3 regions of the Streptomyces flavusporus genome follow, and region 1 is predicted to be linked to each of the others. Evidence: riboswitches for the same ligand, from Rfam matches in the RefSeq annotation. Region 1 holds a riboswitch; each other region holds the start of a gene.
The links. A riboswitch is a leader RNA that binds a small molecule or an ion and turns the genes downstream of it on or off. The one in region 1 is predicted to bind cobalamin.
Positions count from the first base shown of each region.

Region 1 (9,373 bases):
GGGCGGGAGGCCGGGCTGGACGTGGACGCGTTCGCGCCGCGGCTGTCCTTCTTCTGGGCGATCGGCATGAACTTCTTCATGGAGATCGCCAAGCTGCGGGCGGCCCGCCTGCTGTGGGCGAAGCTGGTCAAGCAGTTCGACCCGAAGAACGCCAAGTCGCTGTCCCTGCGCACCCATTCGCAGACCTCCGGCTGGTCGCTGACCGCGCAGGACGTGTTCAACAACGTGACCCGGACGTGCGTGGAGGCGATGGCCGCCACGCAGGGCCACACCCAGTCGCTGCACACCAACGCCCTCGACGAGGCCCTCGCCCTGCCCACCGACTTCTCCGCGCGGATCGCCCGCAACACCCAGCTGCTCATCCAGCAGGAGTCGGGCACGACCCGGGTGATCGACCCCTGGGGCGGCAGCGCCTACGTGGAGAAGCTGACGTACGACCTGGCCCGCCGCGCCTGGCAGCACATCCAGGAGGTCGAGCAGGCGGGCGGCATGGCGCAGGCCATCGACGCGGGCATTCCGAAGCTGCGCGTGGAGGAGGCGGCGGCGCGCACGCAGGCCCGGATCGACTCCGGGCGGCAGCCGGTGATCGGCGTGAACAAGTACCGGGTGGACACCGATGAGCAGATCGAGGTCCTCAAGGTCGACAACTCCTCCGTGCGCGCCCAGCAGATCGAGAAGCTGCGGCGGCTGCGCGAGGAGCGCGACGAGACCGCCTGCCGGGACGCGCTGGACGCGCTGACCCGGGCCGCGGGCGGCGACGGCAACCTGCTGGAGCTGGCGGTGCACGCGGCCCGCGCCAAGGCGACCGTCGGGGAGATCTCCGACGCCCTGGAGAAGGTGTACGGACGGCACGCGAGCCAGATCCGTACGATCTCCGGCGTGTACCGAGGCGAAGCCGGCGAGTCCCCGTCCGTCGACCGCACCCGCGCGCTCGTGGACTCCTTCGAGGAGGCCGAGGGCCGCCGCCCGCGCATCCTGGTCGCCAAGATGGGCCAGGACGGCCACGACCGCGGCCAGAAGGTGATCGCCACCGCGTTCGCCGACCTCGGCTTCGACGTGGACGTCGGCCCGCTGTTCCAGACGCCCGCCGAGGTCGCCCGGCAGGCGGTGGAGGCGGACGTGCACATCGTGGGCGTCTCCTCGCTGGCCGCCGGCCACCTCACGCTCGTACCGGCGCTGCGCGAGGAGCTGGCGGCGGAGGGGCGCGCGGACATCATGATCGTGGTGGGCGGAGTGATCCCGCCGCAGGACGTGCCGACCCTGCTGGAGATGGGCGCGGCGGCCGTGTTCCCGCCGGGGACGGTGATCCCGGACGCGGCACACGACCTTCTGCGGCGGCTGGCGGCCGGCCTCGGACACGAGCTGTGATCGATCTCGACGCGTATGTGAAGGGCGTGCTCGACGGGAAGCGGGCGACGGTGGCCCGGGCCATCACCCTCGTCGAGTCCACCCGGCCCCAGCACCGGGCGCTGGCGCAGGAGTTGCTGACCGAGCTGCTGCCGCACAGCGGGAAGGCGCGGCGGATCGGGGTCAGCGGGGTGCCCGGCGTGGGCAAGTCGACGTTCATCGACGCGTTCGGCACCCTGCTCACCTCGCTCGGCCACCGGGTCGCCGTGCTCGCCGTCGACCCGTCGTCGAGCCGTACGGGCGGCTCGATCCTGGGCGACAAGACGCGGATGGAGCGCCTGGCGGTCGACCCGGCGGCGTTCATCCGCCCCTCCCCCACCGCCGGCACGCTCGGCGGCGTCGCCAAGGCGACCCGCGAGTCGATCGTGGTGATGGAGGCCGCGGGCTACGACGTGGTGCTGGTGGAGACGGTCGGCGTCGGCCAGTCGGAGACCGCGGTGGCCAACATGGTCGACTCCTTCCTGCTGCTGACCCTGGCCCGCACCGGCGACCAGCTGCAGGGCATCAAGAAGGGCGTCCTGGAGCTGGCGGACGTGATCGCCGTGAACAAGGCGGACGGCCCGCACGAGCGCGACGCCCGCGCCGCGGCACGGGAGTTGTCGGGCGCCCTGCGCCTCATGCACGGCAAGGACGCCGCCTGGACCCCGCCCGTCCTGCACTGCAGCGCCCGTGAGTCGACCGGCCTGGACACCGTGTGGGAGCGCCTGGAGCAGCACCGCACCCTCCTGGACTCCACCGGTCGGCTCGCCGCCAAGCGCCGCGACCAGCAGGTCGACTGGACCTGGAGCATGGTCCGCGACGAACTGCTGGGCCGCCTGCACGCGGACCCGGCGGTACGGGCCCTCGCACCGGAACTCGAACAGCGGGTCAGGGACGGGCAGTTGACGGCCACGCTCGCGGCGGAGCGGCTGCTCGACGCCTTCGAGGGGGCCGGCGACGGCGCGTCCCGCGGGGCGTGAGCGGGCGTCCGTCGCCCGCACGCCTCCCGGGGTGCGCTTGTCTCCACCCCTGACCGAGCACTACTGTCACCACGCCTTGGTGCACGGGAAATCCGGTGAAAAACCGGTGCGGCCCTCGCCACTGTGATCGGGAAGTCCGGCTCCGGCCCTCGCGGGCAGCCACTGGGTCCTTGTGACCCGGGAAGGCGGAGCACGGGCGGTGGTACCCGTCAGCCAGGAGACCGGCCAAGGCACGTCAACCATCCACGAGGTGCTGGAGAGGGTCTGCTGAGCCATGCACATAGCCGAGGGTTTTCTGCCTCCTGCGCACGCGGTCGCCTGGGGCGCCGCGTCCGCGCCGTTCGTCGTCCACGGAGTCCGGTCACTCACCCGTGAGGTCAGGGAGCACCCCGAGAGCACACTGCTCCTCGGTGCCTCCGGAGCCTTCACCTTCGTCCTGTCGGCCCTGAAACTGCCCTCGGTGACCGGGAGTTGCTCCCATCCCACCGGCACCGGGCTGGGCGCGATCCTGTTCCGGCCGCCGGTCATGGCGGTGCTGGGCACCATCACCCTGCTCTTCCAGGCGCTGCTGCTCGCGCACGGCGGCCTGACCACGCTGGGCGCCAACGTCTTCTCCATGGCGATCGTCGGGCCGTGGGCCGGGTACGGCGTGTACCGGCTGCTGCGCCGGTACGACGTGCCGCTGATGGGCGCCGTGTTCTGCGGCGCGTTCGTCGCCGACCTGTCCACGTACTGCGTCACCAGCGTGCAGCTGGCGCTCGCCTTCCCCGACCCGGGCAGCGGATTCCTGGGCGCGCTCGGCAAGTTCGGCTCCATCTTCGCCGTCACCCAGATCCCGCTCGCGGTGAGCGAGGGGCTGCTCACGGTGCTGGTGATGCGTCTGCTGGTGCAGTCGAGCCGGGGTGAGCTGACCCGGCTCGGTGTCCTCCTCACCAAGAAGGCCGGCCCCGAGGCGGTGGCCCGATGAGCCGGAACGCGAAGATCAACTCCCTGTTGCTGCTTCTCGTCGCCGCGCTGGCGGTGCTGCCGCTGGCTCTCGGTCTCGGCGACGACGAGGAGGAGCCGTTCACGGGCGCCGACGGGCAGGCGGAGAAGGCCGTCACCGAGATCGAGCCGGACTACGAGCCCTGGTTCTCGCCCCTGTACGAGCCGCCTTCCGGCGAGATCGAGTCGGCGTTGTTCTCACTGCAGGCGGCCATCGGCGCGGGTGTCCTCGCCTACTACTTCGGGCTGCGGCGCGGGCGTCGGCAGGGCGAGAAGCGGGCGCTGGAGCGGCAGGGCGCCGACGGCGCCGACGAGCAGGTCTGAGTGCTGCCCATCGACGCGGCGGCGCACAGCAGCCGCTGGCGCCGCCGCCACCCCGTGGACAAGGCCGTGCTCGGGCTGGGTCTCACCCTGCTCGCGATCTCGCTGCCGCCCTGGCCGGGCGCCGCCCTGGTCCTGGTGACGGCGCTCGTGGCGCTGCTCGGTCCGGCGGGCGTGCCCCGGCGTCGTCTGTGGCGGGCGTACCGGGTGCCGCTGGGCTTCTGCGTGATCGGAGCGGCCACCCTGCTCGTGCAGGTCGGCGGCCCGGGCGGGTTCGTGTCCCTGGCCGACGAGGGCCCGGTGCGCGCCGGGGAACTGCTGCTGCGCACCTCGGCCGCCTCGCTCGGCGTGCTGCTGTTCGCGTTCACCACCCCGATGTCCGATCTGCTGCCGCGGCTGGTGCAGGCCGGGGTACCGGCGCCGGTCGTCGACGTGGCGCTGGTGACGTACCGCATGAGCTTCCTGCTGCTCGACTCCGTGCGCCGGATCCGGGAGGCGCAGGCCGCCCGGCTCGGCCACACCACGCGGACCGCGACCTGGCGTTCCCTGGCCGGGCTCGGCGCGACCGCCTTCGTGCGGGCCTTCGACCGGGCGGCGCGGCTGCAGACCGGACTCGCCGGACGCGGCTACGACGGCACCCTGCGCGTCCTGGTGCCCGAGGCCCGGGTCTCCGTCCGCTTCACGGCCGCCAGCACCGCACTGCTGGCGGCGCTGGCCGCCCTCACCTTCGTACTGGAAAGGCCGCTGTCATGAGCGAGCCCGCGCTCGTCGCCCTGCGGGGCGTGTCCTTCGCCTATGACGAGGGCCCCGTCGTGCTCGACGGCCTCGACTTCGCGGTGCCCGAGGGACGGGCGCTGGCCCTGCTCGGGCGCAACGGCAGCGGCAAGACCACGCTGATGCGGCTGCTCAGCGGCGGACTGCGGCCGCACACCGGGCAGTTGACGGTTCAGGGCCGGCCGGTGTCGTACGACCGGAAGGGCCTGACCCGGTTGCGGACCACCGTCCAGCTGGTCGTGCAGGACCCGGACGACCAGCTGTTCGCCGCGTCCGTCGCGCAGGACGTGTCCTTCGGTCCGCTGAACCTGGGGCTGTCCGACGCCGAGGTGCGCTCCCGCGTCGCCGAGGCGCTCGACGCCCTGGACATCGCCGCGCTGGCCGACCGGCCCACGCATCTCCTCTCCTACGGGCAGCGCAAACGGACCGCGATCGCCGGTGCCGTCGCCATGCGCCCGCGGGTGCTGATCCTCGACGAGCCGACCGCCGGGCTCGACCCCGACGGTCAGGAACGGCTGCTCGCCACCCTCGACGCCCTCCGTGCGCGCGGCACGACCGTGGTGATGGCGACCCATGACGTGGATCTCGCGCTGCGCTGGGCCGACGACGCGGCCCTGCTCACCCCGTCCGGCGTCCGCACGGGGCCCGCGCCCACGGCGCTGGCCCGCACGGACCTCCTCCGGCAGGCCGGGCTGCGGCTGCCGTGGGGCGTCGCGGCGGCGGAACTGCTGCGGGCGCAGGGGCTGTTGGGCGAGAGCGTCGCCGGTCCGCGGACGGCGGAGGAGCTGGCCGCCGTGACGGCGACCGGCGCCGGTCCGCGCGGCTGACGGCGGCGGCGATGATTGCGCTGTGCCCGAACGCTCGCCGGAACGCCGGTCGGTTTTCCTGGCAGGGGGACGTCAGACCGGTTGCCCGTCGTGCAGGTACAACGGGCCGCCTTGCCCGTTGAGGGCTTCCAGAGCGGCCCGCAAGCGGCGGGCGAGCCGGTTCCGCAGCCGCGTGGTTGCTTCGGCGGGTGTTACGAACGCGAGCTCGGAGAGCTCGTCGTCGTGGGGCTGCAGGGCGGCAGCCTCGGCAGTGCCGATCGTGCCGGCGTCGAAGATGAAGGCGATCTGGTCGTCCCACGGCCCATGAGGGGCGACCCAGTCGACGACGAGCAGCCTGCGCGGCTCGATGGCCAGCCCAAGCTCTTCCTTGAGCTCGCGTGTCGCGGCGATGTGAGGTGGTTCGTTCGCCTCAGCCATTCCGCCCGGCAGGTCCCAGTCCGGTTTGTACGTCGGGTTCACGAGCAGGATGCGTCCGTCGCCGTCGCGGAGGAGGACGTCCGCGGCTACGCGTTTGCGGGCCTGGGTGCGGTTGCCCTCGGCGAGGTAGGCGTTCCAGGCGTCCGGGTCTGCGGGAGTGGGCCTCATGATCGGGCGCCTCCGGGGGTGAGGATGTCAGCGAGCAGCAGCATTCTCGCCCGTCTCGCCTCGTCGAACCGTGTCAGGTAGTCGCGCACAGGTCGGTAGCTCCGGTGTGTTTCCAGGAGTCGGCGTAGCTCGTCGCTGCCGGATTGCCTCGCCGGTCGCGCAGTGCAGGCACTGAGCGGCACCAGCGTGGTCGTCGGCGAGGAGCCGTACGCGAGCCACCGTGATCAGTTCGATGACGCGCCACTGGGGCGCGACGGTGGTCGTGGCAATCGGGCTGCCCTGCTCGGCGAGCTGTATAGCCGCCCGTGTCCGGGGTGGGCGACCAGACCCCGCAGACGGATCTCATGCCGAGCGTAGGAGTTGAACAGCGAGGTGTGTTCTGTGCTGTCGAGGAGCGCGTCGGCTTCCCGCATTACCTGGTCGAAGAGCAGTTGATTGCCCAGGGTGCCAGCGGCACGAGCCAGAAGGGGAATGGCCTGTGGGGTTGCCCAGTGCCACAGGGTGTGTTGCGAGCGCCGCGCCACCATCGCGCTGTCCATCGCCGGTCACATCCGTGCGTACCAGGCGGCGATGGACTGCTTGTATCCCTCTGGCATGGTCAGGCCAGGCACTTCGTCAGCGGTGAACATACCGAGCTGCTTGTGCTCGTGACTCACCACGGGGGTCATGTCCGGGGTGAGGACGATGCAGCCGTAGGTGACGATCACGACTCGCCGGTCCGGCAGAGTCACCGGCAGTGGCTGGTAGATCCACACATCCAGGAGAGGGCCTGCCTTCACCCCCCAGCCGGTCTCCTCCTTGATTTCCCTCTCTACTGCCAACTCGGGTGTGGCATCGGAGGGTTCGAGTCGCCCTCCGGGCAGCTCCCACTCCTCGCGTTCGTTCTTCAGCAGCAGTACGCGTCGGCGGCTGTCCAAGGCCACGCCCTTGACGGAGACGGGCCAGGTGGGGGGCGTGTACGCCATCGCTCTCCTCGGATTGCACGTACGGCCTGGGGTGGTCGGAACGTAGCGCGCGGCCCGTGGCGCGAGTCAGGCGTGGGTGAATTGCCCGAGTCGACAATCTGTCGCTTTACCCCAGGTCCAGCGGCGCCGAACAGTGGGACCAATCCATCGCAGCGAAGGAGATCCGTGATGCGCCGAGTTCATCAGCCGTACGCATCGAACTGGAGCGAGCCGTAGCAGAACAACACATCGCGGCCGTGCGACAGCCGGTCCCGGCGGCCAGTGATCTGCTGCTCGTCCACTCTGTGTGCCTCCCCTCGGTGTCGGCTCCGGCTATCGGCGAAGTAGTTGGCGCGTGGGCACTACATGATCCCTTTCCAGTGCCAAGGGCGCGGTGCTGCTCGGCCACGCAGGCAGTCGACGCGGTATTGGGCCTCGGCCTGCCACTCGGGGCGTGTTGCGGCGTGCTGGGCCGCGTAGGTGGTCATGCGCAACTCGCGAGCTCCGGCGAGGAGTTCGTACCCCTCCCACTGCGTGACGTCCGTACCGTACGCCGCGCAGAACTCGGCGTACTCGGCCCGAGTGACCGCGCCGGTTGTCGTCATCTTGACCGCGGTGGATACGAGATCCCACTCAGGCGGTCCGACGGAGGCCCGCTCGAAGTCGAGCAGCACGGGCCCGCCCGCGGTGCGTACGACGTTGCCGACCCAGGCATCTCCGTGCACGACGCACTCAGGCAGCCCCACGGGGCGGCGCTCCCACCGCTCGCGGAGCTCCGCATGCCGATCCCGCAGCCAGGCGCGATCGCCCTCCGACAGCGACGTCGCGGCCTCGATGCGTTCGTCCACCCGCACGAAGGGGTCCAGCTCGTCGAGTGGAAGATCCGGGACCGGCAACGGATGGAGTTGCTTCATCAACGTGACGACATCCATGACGTTGCCGATCTCATGTGGCGGCAGCTCGACCCAGAACGTCACCGGGCGGCCCGCCGCCTCGACGGGCTGCTCGACCGGCAGCGCGCGGACGGCCGACACCCCGTTGTCGGCGAGCCACCGCGCCACGCGGACCTCACGCACCGCAGCCTTCCACTGACCGGCGCGAGCGATGCGGACGATCACCCCACCGGGGAGGCGCCATATCTCGTTCTCGGCGATACGGACGGGCTCGGCGCCGGCCGGATCGAAGCCCGCGAGAGCGCAGGCTTCTTCCAGTACGGCACGGGCGGGGACAGCCGAGATCGTCATGCCTGCAAGGTAGTCGTGATCCGCTGCCGCAGGCGCGCCGCCTCCTCCAAGGTGCGGTGCTGCGCGGCGAATCGGCGGAGTTCCTTGATGTCCTCGGCTGCCCTGCGCGAGGTGAGCCGGCCGACATCGTTGAGGGCCTGGTGACCGATGGCGACCGCCTGCATCGGGTCTCCCTTCGCCATGACAAGAGACGCCAGCTTCGTACAGGAGATCCCACGAGAGCGGGCGTAGGCGTCGCTGTGCCCGGCGACCGCAGTCGTGAACCGTTGCGCTGCGCGTCCCGGGTCCTGGTCTTTGTGGATGGCCAGGTCGAACAGGGCGTGGGCCGTATCGCCGTGGTGCTGTGCCTCGTCGTAGTAGTGCATCCACGCCGGATCTTCGGCAGAGTTCGAGCGGGCGAAAGCGTCGTCGGCGGCGCCGACCGCAGCCATCGTGCCCTGCACGTCGTGCAGCTTCCCGAAGGCGCGAGCGCGGGCGCTATGCATCATGGCCTGGATCGTCGGGGTGAGCCGGTCGGAACGGACCAGGCCCTTCTCCGCGTACGTGAGGCCCTCGTCCGGATCGCCGAGCCAAGTCGCCTGGCGTGACAGGAAGGAGAACGTCTTGGCGCGCAACCACCAGTCGCCGGCCTCCTCCGCGCATTCGGACGCGATCTTGAAGGCGACCCGGGCCTCGTCGTGGGCGTAGGCGTCGAAATGCGTCGCGCCGACCACGATGCCCAGCCGCGCGACGTCGCCGAGGAGCTCTTGGCGCAGCGGCTCGGGGCAGTCGACGGAGAGCAGCCGTACGGCCCATTCCATGGAGCGGCTCGCGAAGTCGCCGACCAGACCCCCGCCGCCTTGGGTGTTGTCCCATCGGTGGATGCCGTCGGCGATGTGGCGCAGCTGATCGAGTTCCGTCGGGCGAATCCGCTTCGGGAGCTCGGGCGGTGCGGTCGGGGATACGAGTCTGGCGAGGTCTATCGGGGCGATGGCAGCAAGGCTGGTGGCTGCCAGGAAGGCGCGTCGGTCCACTGACGGAAGGCTCTCAGGTAGCGGGGCTGAGCTGTCTCCGCTCAGGATGCGCCCTTGATGGAGCTGAATGGTCCCCTCCGCTAGTGCCCGGCGGGCACTATCCGCTTCGCGCCGCTTTTTGTCCGCATCGCCGAACACCATGCCCCACGCGCGCGTGAGGACTCCGCCCGTGTTGAGGACGTCGTCCAGACGCTCGGCGAGATCCCTCCGGCACCGGTACTGGCCCTTCTCAATCTTGGAGATCACATCTGGGCTGACCTGCACCATCGGCCCTAACTGGGCGGCCCGCAACCCCGGTTGACGCTTACGCCAGTA
Region 1 is NZ_CP176503.1:3,317,908-3,327,280, forward strand. Features, by position in the region: gene scpA (methylmalonyl-CoA mutase) at 1-1,368, shown strand, start outside; gene meaB (methylmalonyl Co-A mutase-associated GTPase MeaB) at 1,365-2,366, shown strand; cobalamin riboswitch at 2,427-2,610, shown strand; gene ACKTSN_RS15615 (energy-coupling factor ABC transporter permease) at 2,641-3,333, shown strand; gene ACKTSN_RS15620 (energy-coupling factor ABC transporter substrate-binding protein) at 3,330-3,674, shown strand; gene cbiQ (cobalt ECF transporter T component CbiQ) at 3,675-4,424, shown strand; gene ACKTSN_RS15630 (energy-coupling factor ABC transporter ATP-binding protein) at 4,421-5,272, shown strand; gene ACKTSN_RS15635 (NUDIX domain-containing protein) at 5,345-5,857, opposite strand; gene ACKTSN_RS15640 (NUDIX hydrolase) at 6,403-6,822, opposite strand; gene ACKTSN_RS15645 (phosphotransferase family protein) at 7,164-8,045, opposite strand; gene ACKTSN_RS15650 (helix-turn-helix domain-containing protein) at 8,042-9,373, opposite strand, start outside.

Region 2 (9,373 bases), 4.3 Mb from region 1:
GCCGACCAGCCGGTCCTCGGAGGCGCCGACGGGCAGTTCGACCATGCGCGCCGGCCGCGACACGCCCGGCCCGGACTCGTGCGGCCCGTCCGGGCACGACGGGTCGGCAGCCGCGGGGTCGCAGGAGAAACGGCACCCGGCGACCACGGGCACCTGAGGCAGCAGCGCCGACAGCGCGCGCACCGCCGTCGACTTGGCGGTGCCCTTCTCGCCGCGCACGAGCACGCCGCCGACCGCCGGGGACACGGCGTTCAGCAGCAGTGCGAGCCGCAGATCGTCCTGGCCGACGACGGCCGTGAACGGAAACGGGGTGGTCACTTGTCCTCGCCCTCCAGGTCGCCTTCGAGTTCCAGGTAGGTGGCGCGCAGCCGCTCCAGGGTGTCCGCGTCCGGCTCGGCCCACAGCCCACGGTCGGCGGCCTCCAGCAGCCGCTCGGTGATGCCGCGCAGCGCCCACGGGTTGGACTTCTTCATGAAGTCCCGGTTCTCCGGGTCGAAGACGTACTCGGCGCTGAGCTTCTCGTACATCCAGTCGTCGACGACCCCGGCGGTGGCGTCGTAGCCGAAGAGGTAGTCGACGGTCGCCGCCATCTCGAAGGCGCCCTTGTAGCCGTGCCGCCGCATCGCCGCCATCCAGCGCGGGTTGACCACCCGGGCCCGGAAGACGCGGTGGGTCTCCTCGCCCAGGGTGCGTGTCTTCACCTGGTCGGGGGTGGCGGAGTCGCCGACGTACGCCTCGGGGCTCGCGCCCGTCAGGTGCCGGACCATGGCGACCATGCCGCCGTGGTACTGGAAGTAGTCGTCGGCGTCGACGAGGTCGTGCTCACGCGTGTCGACGTTCTTCGCCGCCACCGCGATCCGCCTGAACGCCGTCTCCATGTCCCCGCGCGCCGCCCGCCCGTCGAGCCCGCGCCCGTAGGCGTAGCCGCCCCACACCGCGTACACCTCGGCGAGGTCGGCGTCGGATCGCCAGTTGCGGGCGTCGATGAGGGGGAGCAACCCCGCCCCATAGGCCCCCGGCTTCGACCCGAAGACACGGGCGGTCGCGCGCCGCCGGTCACCGTGCTCGGCGGTGTCCTCGTCGGCGTGGGCGCGGACGTAGTTCCGGTCGGCGGGCTCGTCCAGCTCGGCCACCGCCCGTACCGCGTCGTCGATGAGCCCGACGACATGCGGGAACGCGTCCCGGAAGAAGCCGGAGATGCGGACCGTGACGTCGATGCGGGGGCGGCCGAGTTCGGCGAGCGGGACGATCTCGAAGCCGGTGACGCGCCTCGACGCGTCGTCCCACACCGGGCGGCAGCCCAGCAGCGCGAGGATCTCGGCGATGTCGTCGCCCTGGGTGCGCATCGCGGACGTGCCCCACACCGTCAGGCCGACGGACTTCGGGTACTCGCCGGTGTCCTGCAGATACCGCTGCACGAGCGAGTCGGCGAGCGACTGGCCGACCTCCCAGCTGAGCCTGGAGGGAATGGCCTTGGGGTCGACGGAGTAGAAGTTGCGGCCGGTCGGCAGGACGTTGACGAGCCCGCGGGTGGGGGAGCCCGACGGGCCCGCCGGGACGTAACCGCCGTCGAGGGCCTTGAGGATGTGACCGATCTCGTCGGTGGTACGGGCGAGCCGGGGGACGACCTCGGTACAGGCGAACTCCAGCACCGAGACGGCGTCCGGGAGTTCGGTGCCGAGCACCTCCCGTACGAGAGCGGTGCTCTCGGAAGCCGCCCAGCCGCGGGACTCCATCCCCTCCGCGATCCGCCGGCACAGCTGCTCCAGCAGGTCGATCGCGTCGGCGGCCGTACGGGACGGCCCCTCCACCAGATCCGTCAGTTCGACCGGCACCTTCACCGGAGCCCCCGGCTCGGCGAGCAACTCCTTCTCGACCAGGCCGAAGTGGAGCGCGAGCGAGGCCCGCAGCCCCGGCAGCGCGTTCGCCTGCCCGCCCCACACCTGCGAGGCGCGCAGCACGGCCAGCACGAGGTTCACCCGCGGCTCACCGACCGGGCCGCCGCCGAGGATGTGCAGTCCGTCCCGGATCTGCACGTCCTTGATCTCGCACAGATAGCCGTCGATGTGCATGACGAACTCGTCGAACTCTTCGTCGTCCGGCTGCTCGTCGACATGCAGGTCGTGGTGCAGCTCGGCCGCCTTGACCAGCGTCCAGATCTGGGCGCGTACGGCCGGGGCCTTGGCCGGGTCCAGGTCGGAGACGAGCGCGTACTCGTCGAGCAGCTGCTCCAGCTTGGCCAGGTCGCCGTACGTGTCGGCGCGCGCCATCGGCGGCACGAGGTGGTCGACGACGGTGGCGTGGCCGCGGCGCTTGGCCTGGGTGCCCTCGCCGGGGTCGTTGACGATGAACGGGTAGATCAACGGCAGATCCCCGAGGACCGCGTCCGGCGCGCACCTGCCGCTGAGCCCGAGCCCCTTGCCCGGCAGCCACTCCATCGTGCCGTGCTTGCCCATGTGCACGATCGCGTCGGCCTGGAAGGTGTTCTCCAGCCAGCGGTAGGCCGCCATGTAGTGGTGGGACGGCGGCATGTCCGGGTCGTGGTAGATCGCGATCGGGTTCTCGCCGAAGCCGCGCGGCGGCTGGATCATGACGACGACGTTCCCGAACCGGAGCGAGGCGAGGACGATGTCGTCCCCGTCGACGTACAGCGAACCCGGCGGCTCGCCCCACGCCTCCAGCATCCCGTCCCTGAGCTCCGGGTCGAGCTTGTCGAACCACGCCCGGTAGTCGGCGAGCGGCACGCGCGCGGGCGCGGCGGCCAGCTGATCCTCGGTCAGCCACTCGACGTCATGGCCGCCTGCCTCGATGAGCCGGTGGATCAGCTCGTCGCCGTTGTCCGGGTATTCGGTGAGGCGGTAGCCGGCAGCCTTGAGGGCGTCCAGGACTCGTACGGCGGATGCGGGCGTGTCCAGGCCGACCGCGTTCCCCACGCGCGAGTGCTTGGTCGGATACGCGGTGAAGACGAGCGCGAGCTTCTTGTCCGCGTTGGCCTTGTGCTTCAACTGCGCATGCCGTACGGCGACACCCGCGACCCGCGCCGCCCGCTCCGGGTCGGCGACGTACACCGGCACGTCGTCCGGCCCCTGCTCCTTGAAGGAGAACGGCACGGTGATCAGCCGCCCGTCGAACTCCGGGATCGCCACCTGCATCGCCGCGTCCATGGGGGACAGGGCGGCATCCGACTCCTCCCAGGCACTCCTGGACGACGTCAGGCAAAGTCCTTGCAGCACAGGGACGTTGAGATCGGCCAGCGCCCCGATGTCCCACGCCTCCTCGTCGCCCCCCGCCGACGCCTGGGAGGCATGCGTACCGCCGGCGGCGAGGACGGTGGCGACCAGGGCGTCGGCCCGGCCGAGCAGCTCGTACAACCCGGCGTCCGCGCCGCGCAGCGAACCGCAGTACACCGGAAGGGCGTTGGCCCCCTTCGCCTCGATCGCCTCGCACAGCGTGTCCACGAAAGCGGTGTTGCCGCTCAGTTCGTGGGCCCGGTAGAAGAGCACACCGACGGTCGGACGGCCGTCCAGGACCGCGCGCGAGCCATGAACCCCGTACTCCGGCATCTTCTGCGGCTCGACGAAGCCCTCACCCGTGAGCAGAACGGTGTCGGACAGGAACCGCGCCAGCTCGGTCAGGTTGGCGGGCCCGCCCTCGACGAGGTAGCGCAGCGCCTGAGCCACGACACCGGCCGGCACCGACGACTCGGCCATCAGCTCGGCGTCCGGCACGGCCTCACCGCCGAGCAGGACGGTCGGGATCCCGGACGCCTTCAGCGCGGCCAGGCCCTCCTCCCAGGCGCGCTTGCCACCCAGCAGTCGTACGACGGCGATGTCGGCGCCCTCGACCAGCCCCGGCAGCTCCTCCCGGACATCCACCCGGGTCGGGTTGCCGATCCGGTAGGCGGCTTCGGAGGCACGCGCCGCCAGCAGATCGGTGTCGGCGGTCGACAACAACAACACAGTGCTCATGTGGGCGCTCCCGGTGGAATGAAAGGCAGTCCTTGCGGCGCGCCCGACTCGATGAGCCGCCACAGCGCGTCCGTGTCCGCGTGCTGTTCGATCAGGTCGCCCAGCCGGTCGAGTTGCTCCTCGCGCAGCGCGGCGAACGAGGTGTCGGGCGCCGGCACGAAACGGCGGCCCGCGGCGGCGGCCACCTCGCGCAGGAACGCCCGCCGGAAACCGTCCGACTCCAGCGAGCCGTGCCAGTGCGTGCCCCAGATCTGCCCGACCCGGCAGCCGTCCAGGAAGGGCTCTCCGCCTACGACGTCGGCGACCCCGTGGTGGATCTCGTATCCCTCGACGGGCTCGCCGAGCGCCTCGCCGACGGGCCGGGTGAGGGTCTTCTCCCGTGCGAACCGCACGCGCACGGGCAGCAGTCCGAGCCCGTCCACATGGCCCACGCGCGACTCGACCTCGTCCTCGATGTGCTCACCGAGGATCTGGAAACCGCCGCAGATTCCGAGGACGGGCCGTCCTTCCACGGCCCTGCGGGCGAGGGCGTCCGCGAGGCCGCGCTCCCGCAGCCACTCCAGGGCCCGGACCGTCCCCCGGGTGCCGGGCACCACGACGAGGTCCGCGTCCGCGAGTTCCTCCGCCCGGTCCACGAACCGCACCACGACCCCCGGTTCGGCCGCCAGTGCGTCCACGTCCGTGAAGTTGGACATCAACGGGACGGCGCAGACGGCGACCCGGAGGATGTCCTCGCCGACGGGGGAGGACACCTCGGACTCCCGGACGGAACCCCGCAGCGACACCCTCCCCCACTCTCGGCTTCGCTCGAGCGGGGGGACCCCCATCCCGTCCTCCTCATCGATACCGAGGCCGTGCCGGTACGGCAGGACACCGTACGTACGTCGCCCGGTGAGCCCGTGGAGCATCTCCAGCCCCGGCTCGAGCAGCGACACATCGCCGCGGAACTTGTTGACGAGGAAGCCGGCGACCAACTCCTGGTCCTCGCGCGAGAGCAGCGCGACCGTGCCGAAGAACGAGGCGAAGACGCCCCCGCGGTCGATGTCGCCGACGACGAGCACGGGCAGTCGCGCGTTCCGGGCGATCCCCATGTTCACGATGTCGGTCCGGCGCAGATTGATCTCGGCGGGACTGCCCGCCCCCTCACAGATCACCGCGTCATACGTGCCCCGCAACTCGGCGAGGCACTCCAGCACCGTCCCGAGCAGCCGCTCCTGCCGCCCGCCGTGGTAGCCGCGCGCACTCATCTCGCCCACGGGCCTGCCCATGAGGACGACCTGACTGCTGCGGTCACTGCCCGGCTTGAGCAGCACGGGATTCATCAGCGCGGTCGGCTCCACGCGGCACGCCTGCGCCTGCATGGCCTGCGCCCGCCCGATCTCGGCACCCTCGCGCGTGACGAACGAGTTCAGCGACATGTTCTGCGCCTTGAAGGGCGCCACCTTCACGCCTTGGCGCACCAGCCACCGGCAGATCCCGGCGGTGACGACGCTCTTGCCGGCGTCGGAGGTGGTGCCGGCGACCAGCAGACCCCCACCACTCATGACATACGCCCCCTTGTCAGCAGCCGCCCGGCGACACAGACGCCGAGTGCGAGCAGTCCGACGCGCCGGGACAGCCGTACCGCCCGCTCCACGTCGGTGACCCGGACGGCGCGCCCCGCCGACGCGTTGAGCACGGGCCGGCGCTCGACCCGGCCCCCGTAGGACAGGGTCCCGCCCAGCCGTACCCCGAGCGCCCCCGCGAACGAGGCCTCCACCGGCCCGGCGTTGGGGCTCGGATGCCGGTCGGCGTCCGCGCGCCAGGCCCGCACGGCTCCCCGCGGATCGGGACCGGCCACCGCGGCGAGTACGGCGGTCAGCCGGGCGCCCGGCCACCCGGCGAGGTCGTCGAGGCGTGCGGAAGCCCACCCGTACCGCAGGTACTTGGGCGACCTGTGCCCGACCATGGCGTCGAGGGTGTTCACGGCCCGGAACCCGAGCAGCCCCGGCACCCCGCCGACGGCCCCCCACACCAGCGCCCCGACGACCGCGTCGGAGGTGTTCTCGGCCACCGACTCCACGACCGCCCGGGCGATCCCGTCCGCGTCGAGCGCCTGCGGATCCCGCCCGCACAGATGCGGCAGCCGCGCCCGCGCACCCTCCACATCACCGGCCTGCAGGGCACGGCCGATGGCCCGGGCCTCGCGAGCCAGCGACGTCCCGCCCACGACCGCCCAGGTGGCGACGCCGGTGAGGGCCACGGAGGCGGCGGGAGACGACCGTACGAGACGCGAGGCCGCGGTCCCGAGCGCCACCGCCGAGCCCGCACACACGACGGCATGCAGCGCACCCCACCCGCGGTGATCCCGCCACAGCACCCGCTCGACCCCACCGGCGGCCCGCCCGAACGCGGCGACCGGATGCCCCCGGCGCGGATCACCGAGGAGGAGATCGCCGAGGAGACCGAGAGCGGCGCCGTACGCGAAGACGCGATCGGCACGCATCGGCTCAGCCGATCGCGGGGTCGGGCAGAACCCGGGTACTGAACCTCAACCTCGAACGGCAGCCGAGCATCGCGATATGTCCTCACTCAGGGTGTCCACGCCCTGGTTCGACGAGACCGGCGGTGAGAGTTCCTGGCTCCCGGGGAGTTCCTTCCCCGGTCACAGTGGCGGGACCGCGCCGGATTCACACCGGGCTTCCTCTCCTGCCGCCGTACATGGCCCCGGAAGTCCACCACGGGGCCGGAAGGGGCGTCAACTTGCCTGTGACCTGCGGTGCTGGAGTGTGCTGAGGCCCACACACCGACGCGCCGGGCGGTACGGGATTTCCCGTACCGCCCGGCGCGTCGGTCAAGTCGGGCTCAGGCCACGATCAGATAGATCCCGTACGCCACCGCCGCCGCACATGCCGCGAAGGCGGCGTACGCCCCCGCGACGGCGAGCGCGGCCGAGTCGCCCTGCGCCGCCGCGCGCTCCCGGCGGGACAGGCCCGCGATGCCGAGGGTGAACAGGCCCACGAGGGCCACGGTGGCCACGAGGCTGACGCCGAAGACGGAGCCGAGGGCCGCCCAGTCGATCTTCATGCTGCTTCTGCTTCCTTCGTACCTGGGGGGTCAGACGGCGGCCCGGGAAGGCGCCTGGTCCGCGGATGTGGGCTGCGCGGGGATCGTGGCCGTCAGGCCCTCGGCCGCGCCGGGCGGGGGAGTGGCCACGGCGGCCATCGCGGTCGTCACGACATCGGCCGGTTCCTCCGCCGTGTCGTTGACGTTCGTGTGGTCGACGACCTCGCGCCGGGAGAGCTTCCAGATCGCGGCGCTGGAGGCGACCAGGAAGACGGCGACGAGCGCGGTGCCCCACGAGCCGAAGCCGGTCACCCACTCCGCGACGGCAGCGACCAGCGCGGCGGCCGGCAGGGTCAGGCCCCAGGCGACGAACATGCGGGTGGCGGTGGACCAGCGCACGACCCCACCCTTGCGGCCGAGACCCGCACCCATCACCGCACCGGAGACCGAGTGCGTGGTGGACAGCGAGAAGCCCAGGTGGGAGGAGGCCAGGATGACCGTCGCGGCGCTGGTCTGCGCGGCGAAGCCCTGCTGCGGCTGGAGGTCGGTCAGGCCCTTGCCCATGGTGCGGATGATGCGCCAGCCGCCGAGGTAGGTGCCGAGCGCGATGGCCAGGCCCGCCGAGAGGATGACCCACATCGGCGGGTCGGAGTCGGGGGCGAGGGAGCCGCCCGCGACCAGGGCGAGGGTGATGATGCCCATGGTCTTCTGCGCGTCGTTGGTGCCGTGGGCGAGGGAGACGAGGCCGGCGGAGGCGATCTGGCCGGCGCGGTAACCCTTCGCGGCGGCCTTGCCGTCGGCCTTCCTGCCGAGCGTGTACGTCAGCCGGGTGGCGAGCATGGCCGCGATGCCCGCGACCAGCGGGGCGGCGACCGCCGGTATCAGCACCTTGGTGACGAGGACATCGCCGTGCACGGCGCCCACGCCGGCCGAGGCGACGGTGGCGCCGATCAGACCGCCCATGAGGGCGTGCGAGGAGGACGACGGGAGGCCTACGAGCCAGGTCGCCAGGTTCCACAGGATCGCGCCGACGAGTGCGGCGAAGATGACCTCGGGACGTATGCCGCTCTCGTCGACCAGCCCCTTGGAGATCGTGTTGGCGACTTCCACCGAGAGGAAGGCGCCGACCAGGTTGAGGACGGCGGACATGGCCACCGCGACCTTGGGTCTGAGGGCACCGGTGGAGATGGTGGTTGCCATCGCGTTCGCGGTGTCGTGGAAACCGTTCGTGAAATCGAACGCGAGTGCGGTTACCACCACAATCGCGAGGATCAGCGAGATGCCTTCCATTTACCCAGGCAATCGTTCGAGGTCATTGGCTGGACGAACGTACGTAACCCAAGTGAACGAAAGGTGAACTGAGGGGGGCTCCCTGGTGTCTCAAGGTGGGGGCCGCCGTCCGGTCAGGGATCGACGGCCCCGTGGTGCCCGGTTACGAGCCCTTTGCGAACTTCCTCAACTGGGTCGTCGAGCCGTTGAAGAGATTCTGGTCACCCGGCAGGCTGCCACTGTTGTCGTACTGCCAGAGCGTCCAGAACGACCACCCGGCCGGGAGTGTTCCCGCGCTCGCGGAGTCGTAGCGCGCTATCCACAGTGCGTGATTGCCAGCGAAGGCGCGACTGCTGCCCGTGCAGGTGTTCCACCAGTGGGTGGTGGTGTAGATCACGGGGCGGCGGCCGGTGAGCCGCTTCACCTCGTCGCTGAAGGCCTTGATCCAGCTGACCATCTTCGTCTTGCTCAGGCCGTAGCACTTGTGCTTCTTGTCGTACGGGTTGTACTCGATGTCGAGCGCGGGGGGCAGCGTCCAGCCGTCCCCGCGCCAGGCGCCGCCGTTGCGGACGAAGTGCGCCGCCTGGGCCTTGCCCGACGACTTGTTCGGCAGTGCGAAGTGGTACGCACCGCGTATCAGGCCTGCGTTCCGCGCGCCGTTGTACTGCTGGCTGAAGTACGGGTTGCGGTACGTGGTGGACTCGGTCGCCTTGACGTAGACGAACCGGGCGCCCTTCGACTTCGCGCTCTGCCAGTTGACGTTCTTCTGATGGGACGAGACGTCGTGCCCCTTCGGCTTGCTCGCCGCACTGGCCGGAATCTCGGCCAGTGCGGTCCCCCCGATCGCGAGGGCCGCCACCGACGCCGCGACGAGGCGGCTGCGATGGCGGAACGGTTTGCGGTCACGGGCCATGTTTCCCCCCGGAATGGCAACGTGCATGACAAATCCCCCCAGAGAGTACGGGAAGATCGTTGAATGCTCATCGATCTCCGGCCAAGTAGGGGTGAAGGGGGATCTGTGCTGATATGCACCCTTCCGGACGTGCCGCTTCCGCCCTACAGTGCCCCGACGCGGCAACCGCCCGACGGCC
Region 2 is NZ_CP176503.1:7,571,104-7,580,476, forward strand. Features, by position in the region: gene ACKTSN_RS35690 (putative cobaltochelatase) at 1-318, opposite strand, end outside; gene cobN (cobaltochelatase subunit CobN) at 315-3,968, opposite strand; gene ACKTSN_RS35700 (cobyric acid synthase) at 3,965-5,512, opposite strand; gene ACKTSN_RS35705 (cobalamin biosynthesis protein) at 5,509-6,453, opposite strand; cobalamin riboswitch at 6,561-6,702, opposite strand; gene ACKTSN_RS35710 (hypothetical protein) at 6,813-7,034, opposite strand; gene ACKTSN_RS35715 (inorganic phosphate transporter) at 7,065-8,303, opposite strand; gene ACKTSN_RS35720 (lysozyme) at 8,446-9,195, opposite strand.
Region 2: it holds a riboswitch for cobalamin, as region 1 does, so the genes downstream of both, ACKTSN_RS35705 (cobalamin biosynthesis protein) here and ACKTSN_RS15615 (energy-coupling factor ABC transporter permease) in region 1, are expected to answer to the same signal.

Region 3 (9,373 bases), 120 kb from region 1:
TCATGAAGGACGGCGTGAACGGCGTCGCACTCGCCGTCTTCATCCTCTTCTTCGTCGCCGTGACGGTCATGGGCTTCCTGGCCTCACGCTGGCGCAAGGCGGAGAACGAGCACAGCCTCGACGAATGGGGTCTGGGTGGCCGGTCGTTCGGCACCTGGATCACCTGGTTCCTGCTCGGCGGTGACCTCTACACCGCCTATACGTTCGTGGCGGTCCCGGCGGCGATCTACGCGGCGGGCGCGGCCGGCTTCTTCGCCGTGCCCTACACGATCCTCATCTACCCGATGATGTTCGTCTTCCTGCCACGGCTGTGGTCGGTCTCGCACAAGCACGGCTACGTCACCACCTCGGACTTCGTCCGCGGCCGCTTCGGCTCCAAGGGCCTGTCGCTGGCGGTGGCGGTGACCGGCATCCTCGCCACGATGCCGTACATCGCGCTCCAGCTGGTCGGCATCCAGGCCGTGCTGGACGTCCTGGGCGTCGGCGGCGGCGAGAACACGCACTGGTTCATCAAGGACCTGCCGCTGCTGATCGCCTTCGGTGTGCTGGCCGCCTACACGTACTCGTCGGGTCTGCGCGCGCCGGCCCTGATCGCGTTCGTGAAGGACTCGCTGATCTACCTCGTCATCGCCGTCGCGATCATCTACATCCCGATCAAGCTGGGCGGCTTCGACGACATCTTCGCCGCGGCGAGCGACAAGTACACCGAGGCGGGCGCGGGCGGGCTCGTACCGACCGACGGCTCGCAGTGGACGTACGCCACCCTGGCGCTGGGCTCGGCGCTCGCGCTGTTCATGTACCCGCACAGCGTGACGGCCGTGCTGTCCAGCCGCAGCCGGGACGTCATCCGCCGCAACTCCACGATCCTGCCGCTGTACTCGCTGATGCTCGGTCTGCTCGGTCTGCTCGGTTTCATGGCGATCGCGGCCGGCATCAAGGTGGAGAACGGCCAGCTGGCGATCCCCCAGCTCTTCGAGAACATGTTCCCGGACTGGTTCACGGGCGTCGCCTTCGCGGCGATCGGCATCGGCGCGCTGGTGCCGGCGGCGATCATGTCGATCGCGGCGGCCAACCTCTTCACCCGGAACATCTACAAGGACTTCCTGAAGCCGGACGCCACGCCCGCACAGGAGACCAAGGTCTCCAAGCTGGTGTCCCTGCTGGTGAAGGTGGGCGCGCTGATCTTCGTCCTCGGCATGGACAAGACCGTCGCGATCAACTTCCAGCTCCTGGGCGGCATCTGGATCCTGCAGACCTTCCCGGCCCTGGTCGGCGGCCTGTTCACCCGCTGGTTCCACCGCTGGGCACTGCTCGCCGGCTGGGCGGTCGGCATGATCTACGGCACGGCCGCCGCGTACGGCGTGGCCTCGCCGACGCAGAAGCACTTCGGCGGCTCGTCGGCGGAGATCCCGGGGATCGGGGAGATCGGGTACATCGGCCTGACGGCGTTCGTCCTGAACCTGGTCGTGACGGTGGTCCTCACCTTCGCCCTGAAGGCCGCCAAGGCCCCGGAGGGCATCGACGAGACGAGCCCGGAGGACTACACGGGGGAGGCGGGCGACCCCGGAGTCAAGGCGGAACTGCCGCCGGCAACGGCGGGGGCAAGCCACTGACGCAGGGGAGCTGTCCAAACTAAGGGGCGCGGGGCTGTATCGACATGCGGCTCCGCCGCGTGGGCGCGAACACCCCCACAACCCGCAGCGGGCCGCCGACATCAAGAACCACGGCGGCCCGCTGTCGTACCTGACGACATCACTCTCCTCACCTACCAGTTGACGCTCTGAAACCAGCAGGACACAACATCTGGGGGTGCTCCGCGAGCCCGGCACAAGATGTATGCTCATGCTCGCTGTCGCCGCAGGGGAATCCGGTGCGAATCCGGAACTGTCCCGCAACGGTGTACTCGTACACGTATGCCCGCATGCCGTCGTACGAGAGTCAGTCCGAGGACCTGCCGACAGTGCGCCCGGCCATCCGGCCCGGGTGCCATGACGTCCGGGCCTCGTGGAATGGGCCGGTGGACGCGACGCCGTGTGCGCTCGTGAGCTGCCCCCTGCCCTCCGCAAGGCCCCGTGCCGAGCGAGGGAGAGCCCCACGTGACCATCGCGCCAGCCGAACCGGCTTCAGCCTCAGTGCCTCCGGTCGAGAGCGACGGTCCGGGAGCCGCGCTGCTGCGGACCCTGACCGAGCTGACCGCCGACCTCCCCGACGCCGACCCCGGACGGGTCGCCGCCGCCGCGCTGCGCGGCCGGTCTGCTCGGGGGGCCTTCGACGAGGTCAACGCAGAGCTGCGCGAGCTGGCCACGGAGGCGGCCGCCGGCCTCATCTCCGAGGACCCCGCCTACTCCCGGCTGGCCGCCCGCCTGCTGACGATCAGCATCGCCGCCGAGACCGCCTCCCAGGGCGTCACGTCCTTCACCGAGTCCGTCGCCGTCGGACACCGCGAGGGCCTGATCGCCGACCGCACCGCCGAGTTCGTGCGCATCCACGCCGACCGCCTCGACGCTCTCGTCGACCCCGAAGCCGACGACCGCTTCGGCTACTTCGGCCTGCGCACCCTGCACAGCCGCTATCTCCTCCGGCACCCCCACACGCGCAAGGTCGTCGAGACGCCCCAGCACTTCCTGCTGCGCGTCGCCGCCGGCCTCGCCGAGGACGACACGCCCCGGTCCGTCGACGAAGTCGCCGCGCTCTACAGGCTCATGAGCCACCTCGACTACCTCCCGTCCTCCCCCACGCTCTTCAACTCCGGTACGCGGCACCCCCAGATGTCGTCCTGCTACCTCCTGGACTCCCCCAAGGACGAGCTGGACTCCATCTACGACCGCTACCACCAGGTCGCCCGCCTCTCCAAGCACGCCGGCGGCATCGGCATCGCGTACTCCCGCATCCGCTCCCGCGGCTCCCTGATCCGCGGCACGAACGGCCACTCCAACGGCATCGTCCCGTTCCTGAAGACCCTCGACGCCTCGGTCGCCGCGGTGAACCAGGGCGGGCGGCGCAAGGGTGCGGCGGCGGTCTACCTGGAGACCTGGCACTCCGACATCGAGGAGTTCCTGGAGCTGCGTGACAACACCGGCGAGGACGCCCGGCGCACCCACAACCTGAACCTCGCGCACTGGATCCCGGACGAGTTCATGCGCCGGGTCGACACCGACGAGCAGTGGTCGCTGTTCTCGCCGTCCGACGTGCCCGAGCTGGTCGACCTGTGGGGCGAGGAGTTCGACGCGGCGTACCGCAGGGCGGAGGCAGCAGGCCTCGCCAAGAAGACCATCCCGGCCCGTGACCTCTACGGCCGGATGATGCGCACCCTCGCGCAGACCGGCAACGGCTGGATGACCTTCAAGGACGCCGCCAACCGCACCGCCAACCAGACCGCCGAGCCGGGTCACGTGGTCCACTCCTCCAACCTCTGCACGGAGATCCTGGAGGTCACCGACGACGGGGAGACGGCGGTCTGCAACCTGGGGTCGGTCAACCTGGGCGCCTTCGCCGACCCGGCGACCGGCGGCATCGACTGGGAGCGGCTGGACGCCACCGTCCGTACCGCCGTCACCTTCCTCGACCGCGTCGTGGACATCAACTTCTACCCGACCGAGCAGGCGGGCCGGTCCAACGCCAAGTGGCGTCCGGTCGGCCTCGGCGCGATGGGCCTGCAGGACGTCTTCTTCAAGCTGCGCCTGCCCTTCGACTCACCCGAGGCCAAGGCCCTTTCCACCCGCATCGCCGAGCGCATCATGCTCGCCGCGTACGAGGCCTCCGCCGACCTCGCCGAGCGCAACGGCCCGCTGCCGGCCTGGCAGAAGACCCGTACCGCGAAGGGTGTTCTGCACCCCGACCACTACGGCGTCGAGCCGGCCTGGCCGGAGCGCTGGGCGGCGCTGCGGGCGCGTATCGCCGAAACGGGCATGCGCAACTCCCTGCTCCTGGCCATCGCGCCGACCGCCACGATCGCCTCGATCGCCGGTGTGTACGAATGTATCGAGCCGCAGGTGTCGAACCTCTTCAAGCGCGAGACGCTGTCCGGCGAGTTCCTCCAGGTCAACTCGTACCTGGTGCAGGACCTCAAGGACCTCGGCGTCTGGGACGCCCGCACCCGTGAGGCGCTGCGTGAGGCGAACGGCTCGGTGCAGGACTTCGCCTGGATCCCCGAGGACGTACGGCGGCTCTACCGCACGGCGTGGGAGATCCCGCAGCGCGGCCTGATCGACATGGCGGCCGCCCGCACGCCGTTCCTGGACCAGTCCCAGTCGCTGAACCTGTTCATGGAGACGCCGACCATCGGCAAGCTCTCCTCGATGTACGCGTACGCCTGGAAGCAGGGCCTGAAGACCACGTACTACCTCCGCTCCCGCCCGGCGACCCGCATCGCCCGCGCGGCGCAAGCCACCACCCCCGTACAGCAGCCGGTCCCCGACGAGGCGGTCGCCTGCTCCCTGGAAAACCCCGAGTCCTGCGAGGCCTGTCAGTGATGTCCACCCGTAACCAGAATCTCCTCGACCCGGGCTTCGAGCTGACCCTGCGCCCCATGCGCTACCCGGACTTCTACGAGCGCTACCGGGACGCCATCAAGAACACCTGGACCGTGGAGGAGGTCGACCTCCATTCGGATGTGTCAGATCTCGCCAAACTGTCACATGGTGAGCAGCACCTGATCGGCCGTCTGGTCGCCTTCTTCGCGACGGGCGACTCGATCGTGGCCAACAACCTGGTGCTGACGCTCTACAAGCACATCAACTCCCCCGAGGCCCGGCTGTACCTGAGCCGTCAGCTCTTCGAGGAGGCCGTCCACGTCCAGTTCTACTTGACGCTGCTGGACACCTACCTCCCCGACCCGGAGGACCGCGCGGCGGCCTTCGCGGCGGTCGAGAACATCCCCTCCATCCGCGAGAAGGCCGAGTTCTGCTTCAAGTGGATGGACTCGGTGGAGTCGATCGACCGTCTGGAGACACAGGCCGACCGTCGCCGCTTCCTGCTCAACCTGATCTGCTTCGCCGCGTGCATCGAGGGCCTGTTCTTCTACGGCGCCTTCGCATACGTCTACTGGTTCCGCAGCCGGGGCCTGCTGCACGGCCTGGCCACCGGCACCAACTGGGTGTTCCGTGACGAGACGATGCACATGAGCTTCGCCTTCGACGTCGTGGACACCGTCCGCAAGGAGGAGCCGGAGCTGTTCGACGACGCGCTCCAGCAGCAGGTCACCGACATGCTGCGGGAGGCCGTCGAGGCCGAGCTGCAGTTCGCGCGCGACCTGTGCGGTGACGGCCTCCCGGGCATGAACACCGACTCGATGCGGCAGTACCTCGAGTGCGTCGCCGACCAGCGCCTCACGCGCCTCGGCTTCGCCCCGGTGTACGGCTCCGAGAACCCCTTCTCCTTCATGGAGCTGCAGGGGGTTCAGGAGCTCACCAACTTCTTCGAGCGGCGTCCCTCGGCGTACCAGGTGGCGGTGGAGGGCACCGTCGACCTGGACGAGGACTTCTGATCCTCCTTCTCCCTGTGGTGGTCCTGGGCCTCCCTGAGCTGTCGGTCGACGCGCCGGTCGTGGGCGATGCCGATCAGTGAGGGGAGGACCATGATCGCGAAGAGTGCGAGGACGGCCAGCATTCCGATCAGGGCTTCGATCTGGTTCGTGTTCATGGACACCACTGTCGCGCCGGATACTCCTTACCAACAGTGGCAGGTCTGCCGTAGACCATCGAATTACTGCCACTCCTGAGGCACACTGGGGGCATGCTGCAGAACGTGGCCGCCGTCCTCGTCGACGGCGTGAACCCCTTCGAACTCGGCGTCATCTGCGAGGTCTTCGGTATCGACCGCAGCGACGACGGACTGCCCGTGTACGACTTCGCGGTCGCCTCGGCCGAGGGGCCGGTGCTGCACTCCAACGCCGGCTTCTCGATGCAGGTCGAGCACGGGCTGGAGCGTCTGGAGACGGCCGACCTGATCGCCGTACCGGCCGGTGCGTGCTACGAGTCCAGGAGCTTCCCGCCCGAGCTGCTCGACGCCCTGAGCCGGGCCGTGGACCGGGGTGCGCGGGTGCTGAGCGTGTGCTCCGGCGTCTTCGTACTGGGCGCCGCGGGGCTGCTGGACGAGCGGCGCTGTGCTGTGCACTGGCGGCACGCGGCCGAGCTGTCCCTGCAGTATCCGCGGGCGATCGTCGAACCGGACGTGCTCTACGTCGACGAGGACCCGGTGATCACCTCGGCCGGCACCGCCGCCGGCATCGACGCCTGTCTGCACATCGTGCGCAAGGAGCAGGGTCCGGAGGTCGCCAACCGGATCGCTCGGCGGATGGTCGTGCCGCCGCACCGCGACGGGGGCCAGGCCCAGTACATCGAGCGGCCGCTGCCCGCCTCCGAGTGCGACACGGTCGCCGAGGTGCTGGTGTGGATGGAGCGCAACCTCGACCAGGAGGTGACCGTCGAGCAGCTCGCCGCCCGCGCCCTGATGTCCCCGCGCACCTTCGCCCGCCGCTTCCAGCAGGAGACGGGGACGACTCCGTACCGCTGGATCCTGCGCCAACGGGTGCTGCTGGCCCAGCGGTTGCTGGAGGCGACGGACGAGACGGTGGACGCGATCGCGGGCCGCACGGGGTTCGGGAACGCGGCCGCGCTGCGCCATCAGTTCGTACGGGCGCTGGGGACGACCCCGAACGCCTACCGGCGCACGTTCAGAGGGCCCGAGGCCGCCTGAACGCGCGCCCGGCCGTCACCTCGGCACCGGCCTGAGCAGCAGCTTGTGCGGGCGCAGCGTGATGCCCACCCGGGTAGTGTCGTTGGACCCGGCCACCTGCTCGAAGCGGTACCTGGTCGCCACCGCCGCCGTGATCAGCGACAGCTGGGCCATCGAGAAGTGGTCGCTCGGGCACTTGCGGTTGCCCACGCTGAACGGGCTCATGGCGTATTTCGGCACGTCCTTGACGCGTTCCGGAAGCCACCGGTCGGGGTCGAACTTCAGGTTGTCCGCATACGAACGCGGATCGCGCTGGATCGCATACGGGCTGTAGATGATGTCCGCCCCGGCCGGAATGCGATAGCCGCCGAGTTCCGTGTCGGTGACCGCGCGGCGCGTCAGTATCCATACGGCCGGACGCAAACGCATCGCCTCGACGACGACATTGTTCGTGTGCGTGAGCCCCCGGACGTCCTCGAATGCGACGGGCCGCCCGCCGGTCACGGATTCAACTTCGTCCCGGACCTTGTCCGCGTGTTCCGGATGCTCGGCGAGCACCTGGAGCAGCCACATGATCGTGGATGCCACCGTTTCGCTTCCGGGAGTGAGTATCGCGACGACCTGGTCGTGGATCTCCTGTTCCCCGATGGGGTCGCCATTGTCGTCCTTCGCCTCCAGCAACGCCGTCAGCAAATCGTCCGGCTTTTGACCGGATGCCCGACGCTCGGCCACGATCTCGTCGACCAGGAGATGCAAATCGGCCAGCGCCCGGTTGAATTCCCGGTTGGCGGGGAGCGGCAGTTTGTACAGCGGTCCGAGCGGGATGACCATGCGTTGGTACATACCGCGGAACACGGTGGCGAGCGCGACGCACAGCCGCTCGGCCCGCTCGTCCATGTACTCGCCGCGCAGCAGGCACCGGGCCGCGATGCGCACGGCGACCCGGAAGGACTCGGATGTGCAGTCGATGGTCTCGCCGGGCTTCCAGCGCTCGGTCAGCGCATGCGCCTCCTCCTCCATGATCGGCCCGTACGCCGGGATGGCGTCGAGCCGGAAGGCGGGCTGGATGGTGCGCCGCTGGCGCCGGTGGGTGGGCCCGTTGGCGGTGGCCACGCCCTCCTTGCCGAGCAGGCCTTCCAGGGACTCCCACAGCGGGCCGTCGATCTTGTAGTCGGGGCTCAGCGCCAGGGCTCCGGTGAGGGCCGGGGTGGTGACGGCGTACACCGTCTTCGGGCCGAGCTTCAGCCGGACGACGTCGCCGTCGTCGCGCAGCCGGGACATGAAGGCCAGCGGGTCGCGGACCAGCTTCCAGCCGTGGCCGAGGAGCGGGACACCGCCGCCCGCGAGGGGCGGTTCGCGCAGTTCCGACGCGCGTGCCGGGGCGTCGGGCTTCACAGACTCGACGGTCATTTCTCACCTGCCGCTTCGTTGTTGACGTACGGGGGCGTGGACCGGTCGTCCCAGCTGTCGACCATGTAACGGCCGGATTCGTGGTGGAACCAGTAGACGGAACTGAACCAGTTCCGCATATTCGCGAGGCAGGCGCGCACGGCAATGCTCAGTTCCTTGCCGCGCAGCGTTCCGTCGTCGAGGCCGTCGGCGAACCGCACGGCCTCCCGTTCGGCGGCGAGGAATTCGGTGATGCATTCCTCGACCCGCCGCCGCACTTCCATCACCGCCTCTTCCAGCGTCAGCCCCTCATGGGTGATGAGACTGATTCCGAGATTGTGGACCTCATCGCCCGCGATTTCCTTGGGCAGCGAACAGAGGTCGTTGTACCAGGCGGCGAATTCCTGACTCAGCAGCGCCACCCTCCGATATGCCGGGTGTTTCCGCACGCCGTCCGGGAGTTCCTGTCCGGCGCTCGGCTCCAGCAGGTCGGTCCAGATCCAGTGCGCGAACGTGAGCCGGCGCAGCGCGAGATACTCCTCGACCGTGGGCACGATTCCCTCGGTGCGGTTGCGGAATTCCCGGTCGTACGCCTCGATCACCTCGTGGAAGTGCCGGGCGAACCGCTCGTTCCAGGTGTGGGGCAGGAACGAGTACAGCCGCAGCACACTGTCCGCGAGTCCCGCGACCACGGGATCCTCGTGGTGCAGATGGTTCCGGGGAGAATCGAGCGCCTCGTGCAAGCGGCCGCGCAGCCGACGCCAGGCCGCCGGCCGGCGGTGGACGATGTCACGGTCGTGGCGGTCGTCCCAGACGAAGAACCACGCGCTGTAGTCCGCTATCGCCTGGAGCACCTCGTCCGGGGCACCCAGGTAGTACCCCGCCATGAGATCGGTGTAGCACAGGCCGTCGGCATATTCCTCAACCTTGTCCGCCGGCATGAGCCGTTTTTCCAGGAGCCAGGTGCGGGTCTTCTCCTGGAGCCTGGGCCAATACGGGTGCAATTGCCTGGGAAACGCCGCCTCGATCATCGGGAGAGACAGCGACGGTGGGATGGCGATCGCTGTTGCGGTCGATGTGGTGCTGTGTGGGAAAGCAGGCACGAACAAACCCCTCTCAGCCGCCAGTTGGGCACGCCCCTCCCGCTGTGCCGGGCGTGCGCCGTTGCGTATCCCCGCACTTCCATTCAGCACTACAACTGACCGTTCTGGGAACGGATTTGCTTCATTCACCATCCCACAGTGCCGAAATTCCCCTCTCCGCTGACTGATTTTGGATCACCGACAGACCACATGCGATCGAACGTGCG
Region 3 is NZ_CP176503.1:3,435,381-3,444,753, forward strand. Features, by position in the region: gene ACKTSN_RS16180 (DUF3311 domain-containing protein) at 1-6, shown strand, start outside; gene mctP (monocarboxylate uptake permease MctP) at 3-1,613, shown strand; cobalamin riboswitch at 1,837-1,973, shown strand; gene ACKTSN_RS16190 (ribonucleoside-diphosphate reductase subunit alpha) at 2,097-4,472, shown strand; gene ACKTSN_RS16195 (ribonucleotide-diphosphate reductase subunit beta) at 4,472-5,485, shown strand; gene ACKTSN_RS16200 (hypothetical protein) at 5,398-5,640, opposite strand; gene ACKTSN_RS16205 (GlxA family transcriptional regulator) at 5,734-6,696, shown strand; gene ACKTSN_RS16210 (cytochrome P450) at 6,712-8,085, opposite strand; gene cyc1 (epi-isozizaene synthase) at 8,082-9,167, opposite strand.
Region 3: it holds a riboswitch for cobalamin, as region 1 does, so the genes downstream of both, ACKTSN_RS16190 (ribonucleoside-diphosphate reductase subunit alpha) here and ACKTSN_RS15615 (energy-coupling factor ABC transporter permease) in region 1, are expected to answer to the same signal.